2 regions of the Arthrobacter sp. G119Y2 genome follow, and region 1 is predicted to be linked to the other one. Evidence: predicted binding sites of a transcription regulator. Region 1 holds the regulator's gene; the other holds the start of a gene.
The links. The regulator HrcA, encoded in region 1, represses chaperone genes, less so after heat shock. The targets are predictions, from matches to a motif close to TTNGCACTCGNNNNNNNCGAGTGCNAA.
Positions count from the first base shown of each region.

Region 2: groL (chaperonin GroEL) is a predicted target of HrcA. The motif match lies at 1,549-1,575, and genes of this name have one in related genera.

Region 1 covers NZ_JBBPFS010000005.1:324,099-331,895, reverse strand. The annotation lists gene WKB88_RS13285 (PhoH family protein) at 1-856, opposite strand, end outside; gene WKB88_RS13280 (GerMN domain-containing protein) at 1,184-2,125, shown strand; gene WKB88_RS13275 (16S rRNA (uracil(1498)-N(3))-methyltransferase) at 2,160-2,924, opposite strand; gene dnaJ (molecular chaperone DnaJ) at 2,927-4,069, opposite strand; gene hrcA (heat-inducible transcriptional repressor HrcA) at 4,205-5,218, opposite strand; gene WKB88_RS13260 (DUF3097 domain-containing protein) at 5,409-6,251, shown strand; gene WKB88_RS13255 (DUF4870 domain-containing protein) at 6,375-6,794, shown strand; gene hemW (radical SAM family heme chaperone HemW) at 6,916-7,797, opposite strand, start outside.
Region 2 covers NZ_JBBPFS010000009.1:95,420-103,216, forward strand. The annotation lists gene groL (chaperonin GroEL) at 1-1,390, opposite strand, end outside; gene WKB88_RS16720 (cold-shock protein) at 1,752-1,955, opposite strand; gene WKB88_RS16725 (LytR C-terminal domain-containing protein) at 2,165-2,815, opposite strand; gene WKB88_RS16730 (DUF3263 domain-containing protein) at 2,852-3,154, opposite strand; gene WKB88_RS16735 (transporter substrate-binding domain-containing protein) at 3,363-3,851, shown strand; gene WKB88_RS16740 (cation diffusion facilitator family transporter) at 3,848-4,846, shown strand; gene WKB88_RS16745 (uracil-DNA glycosylase) at 4,879-5,682, shown strand; gene WKB88_RS16750 (siderophore-interacting protein) at 5,714-6,571, shown strand; gene WKB88_RS16755 (threonine/serine exporter family protein) at 6,605-7,797, opposite strand, start outside.

The DNA.
Region 1 (7,797 bases):
GGCCGGAGGCCGTCCCGCCGGGGAGGTCCACCTGGGTGACGTCGCCCGTCACCACCATCTTGGAGCCGAACCCCAGCCGGGTCAGGAACATCTTCATCTGCTCGGGGGTGGTGTTCTGCGCTTCGTCCAGGATGATGAAGGCGTCGTTGAGGGTACGTCCGCGCATGTACGCCAGCGGAGCCACTTCGATGGTTCCGGCGGCCATCAGCCGCGGAATCGAGTCCGGGTCCATCATGTCGTGCAGCGCGTCGTAAAGCGGGCGCAGGTAAGGATCGATCTTGTCGCTGAGCGTTCCGGGCAGGAAGCCCAGGCGCTCTCCGGCCTCAACCGCGGGGCGGGTCAGGATGATCCTGCTGACTTCCTTCTGCTGCAGCGCCTGGACCGCCTTCGCCATGGCGAGGTAGGTCTTGCCGGTGCCGGCCGGCCCGATCCCGAACACGATGGTGTTCCGGTCGATCGCATCAACGTAGTTCTTCTGGTTCAGCGTCTTGGGACGGATGGTGCGGCCGCGGGTGGACAGGATGTTCTGGGTGAGGACTTCCGCCGGACGCGACGCACTCTGGTCCCTGAGCATGGTGATGAGCTGTTCCAGGAGCTGCGGGGTGACCTTGGTCTGGCTGCGTGCCAGTGTCCGTACCTCGGTGACCAGCCGGTGGGTACGCTCCACCGCGGGTGCCGGACCGGAGATCGAAAGCTCATTGCCCCGCACGTGCAGGCTGACTTCCGGATAAGCGGCCTCGATGATTTTGAGTGCCTCGTCATTGGCACCCAGTGACTGGACCATGTGTTCAGTGGAATCAAAGACAATGGTCTGCTGATCCAGCCCGATGGTGCCAATTCCTGAGGATTCAGTCATATATTCGGCCTTCGCAGGCCTTTCATCGCCCCTTTTGGAGAGTGTGTTGTTTGCAGAATGTTGTGAACGAGCATGCGGCCTGCACGTGTTCCTGGCCAGCGTGCCCGCCGGTGTTAAGACAGACAGTCCAATATTACTTGATGCTGCCCCGCTGCGCCCGCCCTGATTTCCGCCTTCGGTGAACCGGAAGGCAGTGCGGCCGGGAACACGCTTCCCCTGCCCGGTATCAATCGGGTCTCAGTCCGGTCGCAGGAAGGTCAAGACCGCGGATCCGGCGTTTGGCATGTGCCAAGCTGGGAAGCGACCGTTTTGCGAAAGGAGGACTGAATGGGATTAAAACGCCGGTTGGCGCAGCCGGGCCGCCGTGGATACCTCGGACTGCTGGCCGTCTCTTCGCTCCTCCTTAGCGGCTGCGGAGTGGTCGCCGCTACCCCCACCACTACGATGCCCATCTCCTTCGGAGATGCTGCGGGGAGCACTGTTGCCGCTCCGCTGAGCGCCCCTCCCCCGGCCGAGGGCAAGCCCGCCCCGGGCCGCATCCCGGTGTACTGGCTGGGCCTGAACGGGTCTGACGTACACCTCTACCGGGAGTTCCAGCCTGCAGAGAAGGACGGCGACCCCATCGGGGAAGCAGTTCTGGCCATGACCTCGGGCGCGCCGTCGGACCCCGACTACTTCAATCCGTGGAAGAAGGCCGGCAGCGTTTCCGCCTCAATCTCGGGCAAGAACGTCATCACCGTGGATATCTCCGAGGATGCTTTTGGAACGTCCATGGATGCAGGAATGGCGCACCGCGCGGTCCAGCAGCTGGTCTACACCGCCACCGCAGCAGCTTCCAACGCCGGGCTCACCACCGTTGGCCACCAGTCCTCAGTAGTGCTGCTGGTGGACGGCAAGGCGGGATACACGGCCTTCGGCCATGAAGTCCTGGAGGGCCCTCAGCAGCGGGACCCGGCACTCATGGCACCCATCTGGATCATCGACCCGCAGGAGGGCGACAGCACGCAGCCCAGCCTCACGGTCCAGGGTACGGCCGTGCCCGAAGGCGGGCAGCTGTCCTGGCGGGTGGAGCCCATCGTTGACGGCCGGCCCGCGGGAGAGGCCGTGGCTCGGGGCTACGCCGAACTCGAGGCCTCCACCGGCGGACCCTCGCTCTTCCGCTTTACCGTTGAGCTGCCCGCCGGCGAGTACAGCGTGAGCGTCTTCCACGGCACGGAGCGTGCCAACGAAGATTCCAAGCGCGTGACCGTCACTTCAGCGGCCCAGTAGCACCGGGCCCCGTCCTACCAGCGGCTGCCCGGCCCTACCAGCGGCCCAGCGCGGAATTCAGGACGGCAAGGGCAGCAGGCCCCGCGGTTGATGAACGCATCACGTGCGGGCCCAGGCGAACAGCCACGGCTCCGCCGCCGCGCAGCAGCTCCACTTCCGAAGCGCTGATTCCGCCCTCCGGCCCCACGACCACCGCAATGCTCAGCGGCCGGTCCCCTGCGCGCCGGCGCGCCTCGGTGACCGCCGGAACCAGGGCGCCGTCGGCCTCCTCATGCAGCACCAGCACCAGGTCAATCCCGGCAAGCCGGCGCGCCAGCGCCTTCGACTCCGCGAGCTCTTCCACCGAAGGCACGGCTGAACGCCGGGACTGCTTGGCGGCGGCGGTGACAATGCCCTGCCATTTCGCCTGCCCCTTGGCGGCCTTGTCCGCACGCCAGCGGACAATGCTGCGCTCGGACTGCCAGGGGATGACCCTGTCCACGCCGAGCTCCGTTGCCGCTTCGACGGCCTGCTCGTCGCGGCCGCCCTTCGCCAGGGCCTGGACCAGTATCAGGGTTTCGGCCGCTCCGTCCTCTTCGGTGACGGCTTCCACGCTAACTTCCAGCCGCGCAGGCGAGGCAGCTGACACAGTTCCAGTTAGCCGCAGCCCCGCGCCGTCCACGATGTCCACCGGCTCGCCCGGGGCGAGGCGTTTCACGGCAACAGCGTGGTGGGCCTCCGGCCCCTCGATTACCAGCACGGATCCGGGCACCGCGGCGCGCACGGCCCCGGGATCACCGAAGAAGATGGGGTTGGTCATGGCTAGAGGTTGCCCAGGCGGTCCCGCAGCCTGGCGAAGACACCGGAACCGCTGCCGGCCAGGCGTCCCTCTGCGTATTCCTCGCCGCGCAGCTGGGCCAGCTTGCGGAGGAGCTCTTCCTGCTCTGCGTCCAGCTTCTGCGGGGTTTCAACGTGCAGATGAACCAGCAGGTCTCCGCGGCCGTAGCCGCGCAGGTGAGTGACGCCAAGCCCTTTGAGGGTGGTGATCTCGCCCGACTGGGTGCCGGCCTTGACGGTGATCTCGCGGTCGCCGTCGAACGTCTCGAAGTTGATCGAGGAGCCCAGGGCGGCTGCGGTCATGGGAACCGTCAGAGTGGCATGCAGGTCATCACCTTCGCGGACGAAGGTGGGATCTGCATTGACCCGGATCTCCACGTACAAATCGCCCTGGGGCCCGCCGGCGGTTCCGGCTTCGCCCTGGCCGCTGAGCTGGATCCGCGTGCCGGTGGCAACTCCGGCGGGGATCTTGATGTTCAGGGTGCGGCGGCTGCGGACGCGGCCCTCGCCGGCGCACTCGTGGCAGGGGTCCGGAATGACCGAGCCGAAGCCCTGGCAGGAGCCGCAGGGAGCGCTGGTCATGACCTGGCCCAGGATGGACCGGACGGCGCGCTGCACCTGGCCGGTGCCGTGGCAGATGTCGCAGGTCCGCGGGGAGGTGCCGGGCTGGCAGCAGCTGCCGTCGCAGGTCGGGCAGGTGACGGCGGTGTCGACGTCGATCTTCTTGTTGGTGCCGAAAACGGCATCCTTGAGGTCGATCCGCACGTTGATCAGGGCGTCCTGGCCGCGGCGGGTGCGCGAGGCCGGTCCCCGGCCGCCGCCCGCTCCGGCTCCGCCGAAGAAGGTGTCGAAAATGTCCTGGAAGCCAAAGCCCTGGCCGCCGAACCCGGCACCGCCGCCGAAGCCGTTGTCGTTGCCGTTTTCATTGCCGGTGGTGTCGTAGATGCGGCGTTTCTGCGGGTCCGCCAGCACCTCGTAGGCGTGGGTCACAGCCTTGAATTCGTCCTGCGCTCCGGGAGCGGAGTTGACGTCCGGGTGCAGCTTTCGGGCCAGCTTCCGGTACGCCTTCTTGATTTCTTCGCCCGTGGCGTCGCGTCCAACGCCCAGGACCTGGTAGTGATCGCTCACTCGTGCACATCGCTTCCTGTAATTGCAGTTTCCGCTTCTGCGGTGTTCTCTTCGCTTCGAAGACTTCCGCCGGTGGCCGGCCGCCCTCCGGCGGGCCGGCCACCGGCGACTGCTGCTGTATTGTCTAACGTTTTTCTAGTTGTTCAGTATCCGGGAAAGGTAGCGGGCCACGGCACGGACAGTCGCCATGGTGTTGGGATAGTCCATGCGGGTTGGACCCAGCACACCCACCTTCGCCGAGGAATCCGGTCCGTAGCCGGTGGCCACCACTGATGCCTCCGACAAGGAACCGTGGGGGTTTTCGCGTCCGATCCGGACGGAAACACCCCGGGCGTCCTGCTCCATTTCGGACAACAACCGAAGCATGACCACTTGTTCCTCAAGTGCCTCGAGGATCGGGCCGATCGTCAGGGGAAAGTCTACGGTGGACCGGGCCAGGTTGGCGGTTCCCGCCATCACCATGCGGTCCTCGCGGTTAATTCCGGCCAGCTGCTCGAGGCAGCGGGCCAGTGCCCCGGCGTTGCGCCGCTTCTGCGCCGGAACCGTTGCCAGGCACTCGGCGAGCTGCCCGGTGATACGCGTCAGCGGGGTCCCGCCCAGCGCGGCGAGGAAATGCTGCCGCAGCTCCAGGAGGTCCTGTTCCGCGACCTGGTCCGGCATCGTGATGACGCGCTGCTCCACCCGGCCGGTGGTTGAGATCAGGACGACCAGCACCTGGGCAGGTGCGAGCAGGACAAACTCGATGTGCCGCACGCGTGCGTTCCCCAGATGCGGATACTGCACAACGGCCACCTGGTTGGTCAGCTGCGACAGCAGGCGGACGGTCCGTTCCATCACGTCGTCGAGGTCTTCGGCGCCCTCCAGCAGGGTCTGGATTGCCCTTCGCTCGGCCGCCGAGAGCGGCTTCACGTCCGAAATCCGGTCGACAAACAGCCGGTAGCCCTTGTCGGTGGGGATGCGGCCGGCTGAAGTGTGGGGAGCAACAATCAGCCCCTCTTCTTCAAGGGCCGCCATGTCGTTGCGGATGGTTGCGCTGGAGACGCCGAGCTGGTGCCTCTCCACGAGGGCCTTGGAGCCAACGGGTTCGCGCGAATGGACATAGTCCTCAACAATGGCCCGGAGCACCTCGAGTCTGCGTGGTTCACTCATGGTTTTCCCTCCCTCGCTGATGGCCGTATGTTCTGTGTGCCCGGAGCGTTCCCGGTTAGCACTCACCATGCCTAAGTGCTAAGTCTAATACGGATCGGGGTCGTTGCTAGCATTGAGTGGCCCGTGCCGCACTGCTGCCGGACGTGCACTTGCCGGCTGCAGCGGACCAACCAAAGCGAGGAAAACACCAGTGTCCAACTTTTCGTGGGGGCCGCAGGACATCAGTGCTCCGGCCCGGAAAACACTTCCCAAAGTCGGAGCCGAGGCGGGCCTGGTGCTCGAAGACGTGCAGAGCGGCTGGGTCGGAGCGGTGGTGCGGGTGGAGAAGTCCGGCGGACTGCATCTGATGGTGCTGGAGGACCGCCGGGGGAAAACCAAGTCCTTCGAACTGGGTTTCGGCTTCCTGCTCGACGGCGAACCGGTGGAAGTGGTGCCCGCCGTCAAGGCCGCGGCACCTGCGTCGCGGCGAACGGCGTCGGGTTCCCTTCGGGTGGACAACGTGCGGGCGCGCACGGCACGGGCGAGCCGCATCTGGGTGGAAGGCAAGCACGACGCCGAACTGGTGGAGAAGGTGTGGGGCGACGACCTCCGTGTGGAGGGCATCGTCGTCGAACCCCTGCACGGGGTGGATGACCTGTACGCTGCCGTGCGGGACTTCAATCCGGGCCCGGGGCGACGGCTGGGAATACTGGTGGACCATCTGGTGGCCGGTTCCAAGGAGTCCCGCATTGCCGCCGAGGCCATGAAACATCCGGGTGCGCGCGGAAACGTGCTCATCGTGGGGCACCCGTACGTGGACGTGTGGCAGGCCATCAAACCGCAGACCATCGGCCTCTCCGCCTGGCCGGTTGTCCCCCGGAACGAAGACTGGAAAACGGGCATCCTCAAAGGCCTGGGCTGGCCGCACCGGGACCACACGGACGTGGCCGTGGGGTGGAAGAAACTGCTGGGCGCAGTCACCTCATACGCCGATCTCGAGCCCTCCCTGCTGGGCCGGGTGGAGGAAGTGATCGACTTCCTGACCGTTCCGTAGCGACCCGCGCACGGCCCCGCGTGCCGGGACGGAGCCCGGTTGCCAGTAACCTAGATGAGATGTAGGGCAGTAAACCGAACCGACCAGGCGTCCAGAGTCACAAAGGAAACAGCAGTGTCGAACATTCGTCAGAACCACCACCCCCAGTCCGACGACCGGGGTTCCGGCGCTCGTCCCGCCTATCAGGGCGCTCCGGCCACTGCCCTGCCCCTGACTGCCTCCGAGGACCGGCAGTGGGCCACGATGGCCCACTTCGGCGGCATCCTGGGGTTCATTCCGTCCCTGATCATTTACCTGGTCTTCCGTGACCGCGGCCCGTTCACCGCGCAGGAATCCAAGGAAGCGCTGAACTTCACCCTCCCTCCCACCATCATTGCCCTGGTGGCCTGGCTGCTGTCCTTCATTCCCGGAATCGGCTGGGTCTTCGCCATCCTGAACGCCCTGCTCTGGGTTGCCATTGCCGTTTCCTCGGTTGTCGCCGGCATCGAGGTCAACCGCGGGCGCCCCTACCGGTACCGGCTGAACCTGCGCCGCATCCAGTAACCCTCCGCAGACACACAAAGGACCCCGGGCCGGCGCTGCTGCCGCCCCGGGGTCCTTTGTTCTGCATTATCCCTGGCTGTTGCCTGGTTAAGCGGTTGCCTTCAGCTCCCGCCGGATCCGTCTAGTCCGGGAGCAGGCGGCGCACGACGGCGTCTGCGAGCAGGCGGCCCTTCGTCGTGAGCAGCACACGGCCGGTGAGTGCAGCCTTCGGGTCCACCAGTCCGTCAGCCATGAGCCCGGCGACGGCGAGCCGGCCGGAGTCCTTCAGCCGGGACAGCTCCAGGCCCTCGGCGAGCCGGGTGCGCAGCATGACATCTTCCACGTACCGGGTTTCGGCGTCGAGCGTCTCGCGTCCCACCGCCGGTGATTCCCCCGCCGCAAGCCGCTGGGCGTAGGCGGTGGGGTGCTTGGCGTTCCACCAGCGCACGCCGCCGGCATGCGAATGCGCGCCGGGGCCGATGCCCCACCAGTCGTCGCTGCGCCAGTAGGCCAGGTTGTGCCGGCACTGGTCGGCGGGGGTCCGGGACCAGTTGCTCACCTCGTACCAGGACAGTCCGGCCGCCGTCATCATTTCGTCGGCCATGAGGTATTTGTCCGCGTGGTCGTCGTCGTCGATCGGCGGCACTTCGCCGCGCCGCATGCGCGCCGCCAGCTTGGTGCCGTCCTCGATGATCAGCGCGTACGCCGAGATGTGGTCCGGTTCGTAGCTCAGCGCCTCGCGGACGGAGACTTCCCAGTCCGCCAGGGACTCCCCCGGCGTGCCGTAGATGAGGTCAACGCTCACCTTCAGGCCGGCGTCGCGCGCCCATTTCACGGCTTCGGGAACGCGCGACGGCGTGTGGGTGCGGTCCAGGACCGCCAGCACGTGCGGAACGGCCGACTGCATGCCGAAGGAGACGCGGGTGAAGCCGGCGTCGGCCAGCAGCTGCAGCGAGGCCGGGGTAACCGAATCGGGGTTGGCCTCGGTGGTGACCTCGGCTCCCGGCTCCAGCCCCCACATGTC
Region 2 (7,797 bases), on a different contig from region 1:
CGACGACGCCCGGCTCCATGCCGGCGTTGAAGGCGATCTGCTTCAGCGGAGCGTCGATGGCAACGCGCACGATGTTTGCACCCGTGGCTTCGTCACCCTCGAGGTTGAGGTTTGCGAAGGCCTTCAGGCCGGCCTGAATGAGGGCAACGCCGCCGCCGGCGACAATGCCTTCTTCAACCGCAGCCTTGGCGTTGCGGACAGCGTCCTCAATGCGGTGCTTGCGTTCCTTCAGCTCAACCTCGGTGGCTGCACCGGCCTTGATGACTGCAACGCCGCCGGCCAGCTTGGCCAGGCGCTCCTGCAGCTTCTCGCGGTCGTAGTCCGAGTCGGAGTTCTCGATCTCGGCACGGATCTGGTTGACGCGGCCCGCAATTTCCTCGGGATCGCCGGCGCCTTCCACGATCGTGGTCTCGTCCTTGGTGACAACAACCTTGCGTGCCTTGCCCAGCAGGTCCAGCGTGGCGTTTTCCAGCTTCAGGCCGACTTCCTCGGCAATAACCTGGCCGCCGGTGAGGATGGCGATGTCTGCGAGCTGGGCCTTGCGGCGGTCGCCGAAGCCCGGGGCCTTGACGGCAACGGACTTGAACGTGCCGCGGATCTTGTTAACAACCAGCGTTGCCAGGGCTTCGCCCTCAACGTCTTCGGCGATGATCAGCAGCGGCTTGCCGGACTGCATGACCTTCTCCAGAACGGCAACGAGGTCCTTCACGTTGGAGATCTTGGAGTTCACGATCAGGATGTACGGATCCTCAAGGACCGTTTCCTGGCGCTCGGCGTCGGTCACGAAGTAACCGGAGATGTAGCCCTTGTCGAAGCGCATGCCTTCGGTGAGCTCAAGCTCGAGGCCAAAGGTGTTGGACTCTTCGACCGTGATGACGCCTTCCTTGCCGACCTTGTCCAGGGCCTCCGCGATCAGGTCGCCGATCTGCTGGTCACCGGCGGAGATGGAAGCCGTAGCGGCGATCTGCTCCTTGGTTTCGATCTCCTTGGCAGAGGCCAGCAGCTCGGCCGTGACGGCCTCGACTGCCTTCTCGATGCCGCGCTTCAGGCTCAGCGGGTCGGCGCCGGCAGCAACGTTGCGCAGGCCTTCCTTCACCAGTGCCTGGGCCAGGACGGTTGCCGTGGTGGTGCCGTCGCCGGCAACATCGTCAGTCTTCTTGGCAACTTCCTTGACCAGCTCGGCGCCGATCTTTTCGTAGGGATCGTCGAGCTCGATCTCCTTGGCGATGGAAACGCCGTCGTTGGTGATTGTGGGGGCGCCCCACTTCTTCTCAAGGACCACGTTGCGGCCACGCGGGCCCAGGGTGACCTTCACGGCGTCGGCGAGGATGTTCAATCCGCGCTCAAGGCCACGGCGTGCCTCTTCGTCAAATGCAATGATCTTGGCCATAACGGCTTTCGTCCTTCCGGAACAGTCATGCTGGGTGCTTAGATGTTGCATTCCAGACTGCGGTGCCCGCGACGGACGGGCCGTGAGGGTGCGATCTCTTTACGCACCCGCAGGCCCTCACCTCAGTGGCTTGCTGTTTCACTCAACGCCGACCGCATTTAGCAGTCATACGGCAAGAGTGCTAACTCAATAATTAGCACTCTCACACACTGAGTGCAAGCGATCACGACTCTCCGACGTCCGGGTCACAGGCAACATTCCCCGGGTGCCGCCCATCCCTGGAGATCCCCTGACACACCAAACGGCGGCATCCCGGGAGCGGTTGCCGCCGTTGGGGTTCGCGCAGGTGCCAAAAGCGCCGCTAAACGGCTCGCACATCCTCCGCCTGGGGGCCTTTCTGGCCTTCACCAATTTCAAATTCCACCCGCTGGCCTTCTTCGAGGGTGCGGTACCCCGAGGCCTGGATGGCGGACCAGTGCACGAAAACGTCCGTTTGGGCCTCATCCAGCGTGATGAATCCGTAGCCTTTTTCCCCGTTGAACCATTTGACGATCCCCTGCGCCATGTGCATTTCTCCAACCTTGTTTGCTCGTGCGTTCCGCCAACGTGGTCGTGGCGGAGCGGACCGGCGCACAGGCGGTCCGGGTACAGCGGATACATGCTTGCTTCGGACCGGCGTCGCACGGCTGGCACTCACTTTAGCCAGCGTGATGCAGCTCACATTTACTGCGGCAGGATCGTTATGGAGTTTTTACGTTCGGGCAGTATTCCCGGCTACTGGAATCCCGGGCCGGGAACTACGGTCACCAGATTGAAGTCGGCAGATTCGGCGAGCGTGGGGATCCCCAGAGTTCGTGAGAGCTCCTGGGCATTCGGCAGCTGCTCGGCACCGTTGTAGAAGATGATCGACGTCTGGAGCGGCGTTCCGCCCCAGTTAGCGACCTGCGCGGTGGCCCAGCCGTCGCCCGCAATCCGCGCGGAAAGATTCGCGCCGAGCCCTCCGATCCCGCTGGCATTAAGCACCACCACGGGCTGGCTGCGGTCCACTGCGGCTTCGGGGGTGGGCGACGGCTCGGGCGTCGGGGAATCGCTCGGCTCGGGCGTTGGCGACGGCTCGGGCGTCTCCGACGGCGCCGGCTCCGCTGACTCGGTCGGGGCAAGCTCGGCTTCGGTGGGCTCGGGTTCCGGGGTAACCGCCGGCTGGGACGAGTCGGACACCGGTGCCGGGGCAGCGCCGTCCTGCCCGATGCCCAGCCGCGGCAGGACAAAGAAGGCCGCGAGGCCCAGGATCAGGGCCAGCACTCCGACGGTAATGATCAGGCCAAGGCTGCCGGACCGCGACGGAATCAGCCGTTCGCGGTGAACGCCCTGGCGTGATGACGTCTCGGGAACCTTGTCAAACTCATCCCGGGGGTATTTGCTCATGGTGAGGTATCAGTCCTTGGTATCAGGTGGCGCCGGTTAGACGTCAGAGCCTGAACGACGGGCGGTGCGCGCGCGCTGACGGGTTGTACGTAGTCTACGCAGTCTCTTGACCAGCATCGGGTCGTGAGCCAGGGCATCCTCGGTGTCGATCAGAGCGTTCAGCACCTGGTAGTAGCGGGTGGCGGACATGCCGAACAGCTCCCTGATGGCCTGTTCCTTCGCCCCGGCGTATTTCCACCAGGCCCGCTCCAGTGCGAGCATCTGCTGTTCCTGTTCCCCGAGCGGACTGTCGGGGTCAACCGTGCCGTCCAACGAGAAGGCTTCGGTTGTTTCGGCCACAGGATGCTCCCAGATCGGTTGTCGGTTTCCCTCTCTATGCTAGTTGGGAAATAACAGGCTTGTCATTCGGCGGGCTTTCTCCGCTGAACGCCGGGGCTCCCCCGGCCGCTCCCCCAGCCGCTCCCCCAGCCGCAGGCCCGGCTGCCCGCACCGCCGGATGTGGGAAACAGCACCGGGGGAACGCCGTTGTGGGCTATGGTCTGATGCTATGTTTGCGAAGCTCGGAACCCGGACGGTGGCAGCACTGCTGCTGGTTGCCTTCACCTTTGCCGGGGCGTCGTGTTCAAACTTTCCAGCAGATCCGGAGGGGACACTGGACCGTGTCACGGGCGGCACCCTTCGGGTGGGTGTGTCCCACTCCCCGCCGGCCACGGACGTTGGCGGGGCTGAACCGGCGGGCACGGAAGCCGACCTGGCCCGGGATTTCGCCGAGTCCCTGGATGCCGGTGTTGAATGGGTCGAGGGCGGCGAAGAGTACCTTATGGAGGCCCTCAAGCAAGGTGACCTGGACCTGGTGATCGGCGGGCTGACCGAGTCAACCCCATGGACCGGCAAAGCGGCGGTGACACGGCCCTATGCCGAGAGCACGAACCGCTGGGGAGACTCAGAGAAACATGTACTGGCGGCGCCGCTGGGCGAAAACGCGTTCCTTTCACGCCTTGAACAATTCCTGGCCGACAGGGAGGCCGGCAAATGACCAGGCAGCAGGGACGGACCGAACTGCCCCAAGAGCAATCTGACGCACTTCGCCGCGCCGTGCGGCTGGAGTGGATAACCATCGGTTTCCTTGCGGTCACCGTGACTGCCGTCTTCCTGGTCATGGGCAACTCCCAGGCCATGCGGGCAGCCTGGATCGAGGACATGCTCTCCTTCATCCCGCCGCTGGCCTTCCTGCTCGCCGTCCGCCTCGTGGCCCGGCCGCCGGGCACCCGCTACCCGTACGGCTATCACCGTTCCATCGGCGTCGCCCATCTGGTGGCGGCCGTGGCGCTGACTGTCATGGGGTCCTTTCTCATCTATGAGTCGGCGACGGGGTTGATGAAAGGCGAGCATCCGCCGATCGGCACAGTAGAAATGTTCGGAAGCCAGATTTGGCTGGGCTGGCTGATGATGGCAGTAATGGCGGTGACCACCATCCCTCCGGTGATCGTCGGTCGAATCAAGATCCGCCTCGCACGGCAGCTCCACAACAAGGTCCTGTATGCGGACGCCGACATGAACAAAGCCGATTGGATGACCGCGGTGGGTTCCATCGTCGGGGTCGCGGGAATCGGGCTCGGTTTCTGGTGGGCTGATGCAGCCGCCGCCCTCTTCATCGCCCTGAGCATCCTTCGCGACGGGCTGCGCAACATGCGCGGGGCGGTCACCGACCTCGTGGACACGGCGGCTACCACCTTCGATGAAGCGGAGCCGCACCCGCTGGCGGAAGAAGTGACGGGCTATCTGCACGGGCTGCCGTGGGTGGAGGCAGCCGGGGTGCGGATGCGCGACCAGGGCCAGGTCTTCCATGTCGAAGCCTTCGTGGTGCCCGTCAAGGGCACGCCCCTGTCACTGTCCCGGCTGGCGGAGGCACGCGAGGGCTGCGCCGGCATCGATTGGAAGCTGGCCGACACGGTGGTGGTTCCCGTGCAGAACCTGCCGGAGGAACTCGGAGGCCGCAGCGGCGTGCATCAGTCGGGCAGCGAGGAATGACGCGCAAATACTTCCGGACCTAGGGTGGAAACGTGAGCTCTAATGATCCGACACTCTTTTCACTGCCATCCGCCGCCGAGGGACCCAAGTCCGGCTCCGGCTCCGGCACGGAGGGAGAACCGTTCCCTTTCGCGGCTCCGGCGCCGCTGACAGACTTCATGGCACCGGATTGGGCCAGGGCCCTGGCCCCGGCCGCCCCGGAACTGCACCGAATCGCAGGATTCCTTGAGGAGGAGCGCCGCTCCGGCTTTCCCGTGCTGCCCGCTCCGGGCCATATTCTCCGGGCGTTTTCCCGCCCGCTTGCTGACGTCAAGGTCCTGCTGATTGGCCAGGATCCCTACCCGACTCCCGGCCACGCCGTCGGTTTGTCCTTCTCGGTGGACCGCGGCGTGCGCCCGCTACCGCGGAGCCTGAACAACATCTACAAGGAACTCGACGCAGACCTGGGCATCCCCCCGTGCCCGCACGGCGATCTCAGTGCCTGGTCCGACCAGGGTGTCCTGCTGCTGAACCGGGTCATGACGGTCCGCGCCGGCAGCGCCGGGTCGCACCGGAGGCGCGGCTGGGAGCAGATCACCGAACTGGCTGTCCGCGCCGTGGCCGGCCGCCGCTCTTCCGACGGCAGCCCCGTCCCTTTGGTGGCTGTCCTCTGGGGCAATGATGCGCGGTCCATCGTTCCGCTGCTGGAAGGCACACCCCGGATTGAATCGGCCCATCCGAGCCCGCTTTCCGCGTCGCGCGGGTTCTTCGGCTCCCGCCCTTTCAGCCGCACCAATGAGCTGCTGCAGGAGCAGGGAGCACAGCCGGTGGACTGGCGGCTGGACGCGATACGGTAGGAGAAACCCTTTACCGAGGAGACCAACCCGCATGCCTGACCCTTCCGTGCCCGCCGAGAAGCCCGCGCAGGACGTGCCCCGCCGGGCCCGCCCGCTGCTAACCCTCGAGGTCCTGCGGCGGGAACAGCTGACGCCTCACATGGTGCGCATTTATGCCGGCGGTCCGAACTTCGGGAGTTTCACCGCCAACGGCTGCGCCGACGCCTACTGCAAAATCTGGTTTGGCCCGGACGGCAAACCGCTGGACGGGACGTCCGACCTCGAGTCCCTTCGGAGTTCCTTTCCCCGGGAGGAATGGCCGGTGTCGCGCACCTACACGGTCCGCAGCGTGAACCCTGCAGCCCGCGAGCTGGCCATTGATTTTGTGGTGCACGGGGACGAAGGCCTGGCCGGCCCGTGGGCCGCACAGGCTAGAGCCGGTGAAGCACTGACGTTCTCGGGGCCAGGGGGTGCCTTCAATCCCGACCCCGACGCCGGCTGGTATCTGTTCGCTGCCGATGAATCCGCCCTGCCCGCCACGGCTGCGGCGCTGGAGGCCCTGCCGGTCTCCGCCGTCGGGCAGGTGTTCCTGGAGGTGGGCGGTCCCGAGGACCGCCAGCCGCTCACGGCGCCGGAAGGCATCTCCGTGACCTGGCTGTACCGGGGGGACACGCCGGCGGGAAACACCGGCATGCTGGCGGCAGCCGTCTCGGCCGCGCCTTGGCCAAGCAACGACGTTCAGGTCTTCGCGCACGGCGAGCGGGAGGCAATGAAGGCCCTGCGGGATGTCTTCTTCACGATGCGCGGACTGGAACGCCGGCAGGTGTCGCTGTCCGGATACTGGGCTGCGGGGCGCACAGAAGACGCATTCCAGGCAGAAAAAAAGACCCCGGTCGGCAAAATCCTCTAGATTCTTGCCGTCCGGGGCCTTTCCGCCGGCTGCCTACCGGCGCCGGTTCCGGCGGTCATTGCCGGACAGGTTTCGCGTCAGGGGCCGGGCGAGGTTGTCGCCGAACACCACGCCGCCGGCAATCGCCAGGATCACCGTCAGCGCATTGAAGATTCCGACGGCGCCGGCGGTGAAGTCGTCAGTACCGATACTCAGGCCGTACATGGCGCGGAAGATGCTCAGCCCGGGGAACAGGAAGAGCACTGCCGGAACAGCAACGATCAGCTGCGGCGCCCCCATTCGAAGCGCGATCATCCGTGCCACCATGCCGATGAAAATGGCAGCGACGGCCGGCGTGAGCCGGGGGCCAACGCCCACCATTTCCGACAGCTGGAACACCAGGAAGCCCGCCGCTCCGGTCAGGACGGTGGGCAGCACCAGATTCATCGGAGACTGTTCCACCACGCAGATCGTGCCCAGCGCCACGGCCAGCAGCAGCATGGTCACCGCAAAGGGGTACTGCGAGGCGGCAACGTTGGTCACGTCCAGCCTCGGCATGCCCGCCAGTGCCCCCACAACAAGCGCGACGGCGATGCCTGCCACCAGCGCTCCGAAGGTCAGGAACGCTGACAGGAAACGTCCCGAAGCAGTAACCGGGAACCCGTTGATCGCATCCTGCACGGCAGAGACCAGCCGGCCCGTCGGCAGGAGCAGCAGGATCCCGCCGGCCACCACAATGCCCGGAGAGATCGGCACGTCGAAGGACCAGAACAGCATGGCGATGGCGGTGACGACAAAGCCGCTGGCAGCGGTGCTGAAGAAGTCCGGCACCCGCCAGCGTCCCAGCAGCCGCTGCAGGAGACTGACCAGGACGGTACTGAGGAAAGCCACCAGCGAAGCCAGCGGTCCGCCGCCGATGAAGCCCACAATAGCCGCGGCAAACACGCCGGTTGAGGCCGTCACGGCCCACCTCGGGAACGGCTTCGGCTGATGGGTGATCTCGTTCAGCCGGTTGGAAGCTTCGGCGCGCGAGATTCCACCGTCGATAATGTCCGTCACCAGCTGGTGGACCAGCCCCAACCCGGCATAGTTGTTGGTCCACGAGCGCACCACGCGCATGACCGTGATGGGCGTCTGGTCCTTGGGCGAGTAGTTCAGCAGCACCGACTGGTTGGTGATGTCCACCTCGATGCTCTCCAGGCCAAAGGCAGCGGTCACTGCGATGATCGCCGTCTCCACTTCAAGGG